DNA from 2 places in the Rhodococcus sp. CX genome. Region 2 is predicted to be linked to the other one. Evidence: riboswitches for the same ligand, from Rfam matches in the RefSeq annotation. Region 2 holds a riboswitch; the other holds the start of a gene.
What was found. A riboswitch is a leader RNA that binds a small molecule or an ion and turns the genes downstream of it on or off. The one in region 2 is predicted to bind cyclic di-AMP.

Region 1: another riboswitch for cyclic di-AMP. It lies ahead of I0Q12_RS20475 (C40 family peptidase); the one in region 2 lies ahead of I0Q12_RS13925 (transglycosylase family protein).

Annotation. Positions count from the first base shown of each region.
Region 1 covers NZ_JADZGH010000191.1:19,407-21,786, reverse strand. Annotated here, with positions in the region: gene I0Q12_RS20480 (NlpC/P60 family protein) at 1-673, opposite strand, end outside; gene I0Q12_RS20475 (C40 family peptidase) at 834-1,415, opposite strand; cyclic di-AMP (ydaO/yuaA leader) riboswitch at 1,427-1,593, opposite strand; gene I0Q12_RS20470 (DEDD exonuclease domain-containing protein) at 2,066-2,380, shown strand, end outside.
Region 2 covers NZ_JADZGH010000127.1:1,854-4,233, forward strand. Annotated here, with positions in the region: gene I0Q12_RS13915 (helicase-associated domain-containing protein) at 1-498, opposite strand, end outside; gene I0Q12_RS13920 (hypothetical protein) at 558-746, shown strand; gene I0Q12_RS13925 (transglycosylase family protein) at 841-1,437, opposite strand; cyclic di-AMP (ydaO/yuaA leader) riboswitch at 1,444-1,671, opposite strand; gene I0Q12_RS13930 (YccF domain-containing protein) at 1,885-2,277, opposite strand; gene I0Q12_RS13935 (hypothetical protein) at 2,274-2,380, opposite strand, start outside.

The DNA of each region.
Region 1 (2,380 bases), on a different contig from region 2:
CGGCGTCGAGGCCGGGTGGGAACGGGGTCCCCGCAAGCACGGCCTTCTCGTCGTCGCTCAGTTTCGAGAACGCGTCGTACACGCCTTCGATCTGATTCCGGAGGTCGGTCTGCTGCCGTTCGAGGTCGTCGCGCAGCGTCTGGGCCTGCTCGGCGGCGACCCGGGCGGCGTCGGCGGAACGTTCGGAGGCCGCGGCCGCCTCGGCTGCCGCATTGTTCGCGACGCGGTAGCCCTCGACGTCGTCGGCGGTCTGCTGGGCGATGACGCCGAGCGCCGACATCTGGTCGAGCAGCTGCTGCGGGGAATCGCTGACGAGCACCGAGTACAGGCGGTTGGTGCGGGCACCGCGGTAGTTCGCGGCGGCGAGCTTGTCGATCGTGGGGCGGAAGCGGTCCACCTCGGCCTGCGCCTGCGCCAGGACGCCGCGGTCGGCAGCGAGGCGAGCGTCGGCGTCACGCTGGGCGTTCTGCTTGGCCTCGAGGTCGATGACGGCGTTGTGGAGTGCCTCGTTGGTCTGCTCGGACCTGCGGGACAGGTCGGCGAGGTGTTCGAGCGCGGCCGTCGGGTTGTCGGCGGCGGGATCGGCGACCGCCGGAACGGTCGAACCCGCCGCGAGGAGCACCCCGGCCACGAGCCCGGCGCGCAGCGTCCGCTTCGTCCTGTCGAAAACCACGAGAGCGACGTCCTTTCCCCAAAGATCTCGATAAGGTTACGGAATGGCATAGGTTTGTGTCTACCCGGCAGTAGCCGCCGTCACCCGAGTGCAGAAACGCCGCGAGGGTGGTATCGGCTCGTGGGCCGATACCACCCTCGCGGGCGGAATCCCTGTGCGATCAGAAGCGGCGTGCGCCGTCCACAGGCATCGAGTTCAGCGGCGCGATCTTCACCGGCTGGCCCGAGGTCGAGGCGTGCACGATGTTGCCGCCACCGATGTAGAGGCCGGTGTGGCTGCCGCCGTAGAACGAGACGACGTCACCGGGCAGCAGCTCGGCGATGGACACGGCGCGACCCGCACCGGCCTGCTCGTAGCTGGTACGCGGCACGTTCAGACCGGCCTGCTTGTAGGCCCACTGCACCAGACCGGAGCAGTCGAACGAGTTCGGGCCGGCAGCGCCGTAGACGTAGGGCGCACCCAGCTTGGACTGCGCGGCGTCGGCGGCACGCTGGCCGACCGAGGTGTAGGGCGCGGTGAACTGAGCCGGGGCGGCCTGCGGGGCCGCGGGAGCCGCGGGGGCCGGCGGGATGAGGTTCGTGACCTCCGGCGGCAGGTTTGCGGGCAGTTCGACGTCGCCGATGCCGGGGATGTTGATCGGGGCGGCCATGGCAGGGGCGGCCGAGAGGGTCAGAGAGCCGAGCGCGAGGGCTCCGGCGACGACAGCGCGACGAATGTTGCGCGTGGACTTGTGAGACGCCACGGGGGTGTTGCTCCTTCTTCCGTCATCCGCCGACCGAGTTAGCTGACGGGTTCGGGCCGGGAAGATCAGCCCTACCCCTCGGCCGCTGACGCGACCGGAGGAGATTCACCCCAAGTAACAAGTGGGTCCCCGGCACGGGCACCCGATCTCGGGTGCGCCGATTAGGCGGTGGCCTAGCGGCTCCGGTCCGGTGGGCCGGCAAACTCTCCGCTTGGTCTCGAGAAGATTACGAAACGGCATCGACGGATGTCGACCGGCCCGCGTCCGAATTGACCGTTGGGCCCGCTCGGCGCGGACCGGAAGTCACACCGGGTCACGCTTGATCACGAACCGGTAACGACGGGCTGTCGTAGGACCCGCGGCACGCCACCCCGGCTTGGGGCCACAGCACGGTCGCACCCGCCGCCACGACGCCGTCTCCGCAGGCCGGGACGCGTTTTCGCCGCGAGGCCGCCGACCGCGAACCGCCCTCCACCCCGAACCTCCAGGGGCTTCGCGAGACGGAACAACGGAGCCGGATCCGACGACCCGCACAGGACCGTCGATTCCCCGTGCGAAAAACCGGTGTGATCCTCGCCACTCAGGGCTTTCGGCAGCGCTCACAGCCCCGGTTCCCGAGGCTGTCGGTGCCGCTTCTTAACCTGACGTCCATGACGTCCCCGCTCCGGACCGGTCCCACACCTCCGACCGGCGTCCAACTCGCCTTCGACGAACTGGACACCCCGCTGCGGGACACCACGTTCGTCGTCGTGGACCTCGAGACCACCGGCGGCAGCGCCGAGAACGACGCCGTCACCGAGATCGGGGCGGTCAAGGTCCGCGGCGGCGAGGTCCTCGGCGAATTCGCCACCCTCGTCGATCCCGGCCGCGACATTCCGCCGGCGATCGTCGAACTGACCGGGATCACCACGGCGATGGTGCGGGCCGCGCCGCGGATGGAACAGGTGCTGCCGTCCTTCCTCGAA
Region 2 (2,380 bases):
GCCGCGGCGGGCGGCGTCGAGGTCGTCGATCATCGCCGCGAGCTCGGCGTCGTCCGGAAGATCGGAGGCAGTGCTGCGGGCGATGCGCCAGGGCACGGTCTCGGTGGCCGCCGGAACCAGGGACAGTTCGTCGGCGGAACCCCACACGAGCAGCAGGGTGCGCAGACGGTCCAGGGTGCGATCGACGTTCTTCGCGGTGGTGCGACCGGCGAGCCGGTCCAGCAGCGCGCGGCGCGTGACGGGCTTCTCTGCGGCCCCGAGCCGGGCGAGCGCCTCGATGACCCCGAAGTCGCCGGTGGTCAGTTCGTCGGCGGCCCGGAACACCGACGCCCGCTGCTGGGCGCGGTTCGCCAGCACGGTCATCGTGGCCGGGGGCGGCACCACCAGATCCGGCCGGGCGCGCAGCAGCGCGGCGAGGTCGGAGTCGCGACGTCCGGTCAGCCACCGGGCGAGGGTGGGGGGCCCGGAGTCGGGCCCGGACGAGGTGGTCGGGGTCATTCGACCCAGATTAGAGACCTGAGGTGGCCCACTGCGAACTCACCTGCCAAAATGAGCGCATGGCGAACAATTCGAAGAACACGTACGTTGATCGCGGGTGGCCGGAACTTGTCGATGGCGATCTCGCCGTCACCGAGTTGTCCTCCACGCGTTCGGGTCCGCTCTCTCCGTACGGTGAGGAGACCGAGTTCCCGCTTCCGGTCGAGTCCCTCCCGTACACGCACCCGCAGACCGTCATCAACCGCTGATTCTCCGAACCTCAGGCTCTCGAACGCAGAGCTTCCGAACACAGAGAAGGGGCCCCGCACCGATCCGGTGCGGGGCCCCTTCTCTGTGTTCGTGTCAGTTCGGCAGGATGGCCGTGACCTGATCGACCAGGCCCTGATCGACCGGGATGCCGGCGGCGCGCAGCGCCTCGATGCCCTGGGCGAAGCCTTCCTTGGCGCTCTGCGGCGCGAGGAACGGGATGCTGTCCTGCAGGGTCGGCGCGGCCTCGGGGGCGGCCTGCTCCTGCGGCGTCTCGACCTTGTCCGCGAGCGTGCCGGAGGTCGGCGCCGAACGCTGGGTGGGTGCGCTGCTCAGGCCGAGGCTCGAGGAGCAGGACGGCCATGCGCCCCAGCCCTGGCCTTCGAGGACCCGCTCGGCGACGGCGATCTGCTGGTCGCGGGTGGCCTGGTGGGCGGTCGGTGCGTACTGCGTGCCGCCGTAGGCGTTCCAGGTGCTCGGCGAGAACTGCAGGCCGCCCTGGTAGCCGTTGCCGGTGTTGATACCCCAGTTGCCGCCGGACTCGCACTGCGCGAGGCGGTCCCAGTCGGAATCGGGGGCTGCGTTGGCGGTGCCGCTGAATGCGACGCCGGTGACGCCGAGAACCGCGCTGGTCAGCGCGAACTTCGCGACGGTACGGCCGGTGTTGGTGGGCTTGCGATGGCGTCCGCTCATTGCTCCGGTTCCTCTCCGCACGCGCCTACGAGGTCAGCTGTCGGGTTCGGGCTGAAGAGGTAGCCCGGCCGCGACGCTCCCGCTGGGAGCGATTCGGCTTCACCCCTAGGGCCGTTGCTGGTGCTCGTGCCCGGGTGCCTCCTGGGAACTTCCGCTCCCTGGGAGACCGTGTGGGTCCCCCGTTTCCTGTCCCCTGGATCGTTCGTTGGGGGTCCGGTTCCGCGGGACAGGATTTGGCGCGGCGGATCCGGGTCGGCCGGACCAGTCCGACCGGATTCGAAGGTAACGGTTCCGGGGGCGGAGTGTCACCAATTGATAACGCGCCATGTTTCGCGCGCAAGCAGGTGACCTGGACGGGAGTGCTCGAGAATCCGCAGGTAGCGCCCTATCTGCGGGCGCCCGGCGCGTTCGAGGCCGGAATGTTATCGGGACGTGATGTGACTAACGTCACAGGTGTGACTGGAGTGATCGGACGGAGACGATGTCCTTGCCGAGCGGCATCAGTGAGATCGGAATCATCTTCAGGTTCGCGATGGCGAGCGGAATCCCGATGATCGTGATCGCCATCGCGACCGCGGTCACGATGTGTTCGATCGCGAGCCACACGCCCGCGACGATCACCCAGATGATGTTGCCGATCAGCGAACCGACCCCGGCCGTCGGCTTGTCGACCACGGTCTTGCCGAACGGCCACAGCGCATACACGCCGATGCGGAACGCCGCGATGCCGAACGGGATCGTGATGATCAGCAGGCAGCAGATGATGCCGGCGAGGAAGTAGCCCAGTGCCAGCCACAGTCCGCCGAAGATCAGCCAGATGACGTTGAGCAGGAACTTCACGATCCACCTCCACGCGCGCGACGGCCCGACCGCAGGGCGAACGCGATTGCCAGCAGGAAGCCCAGCGGCCAGGCCGCGGTCAGCGAATACAGCACCAGGCCCG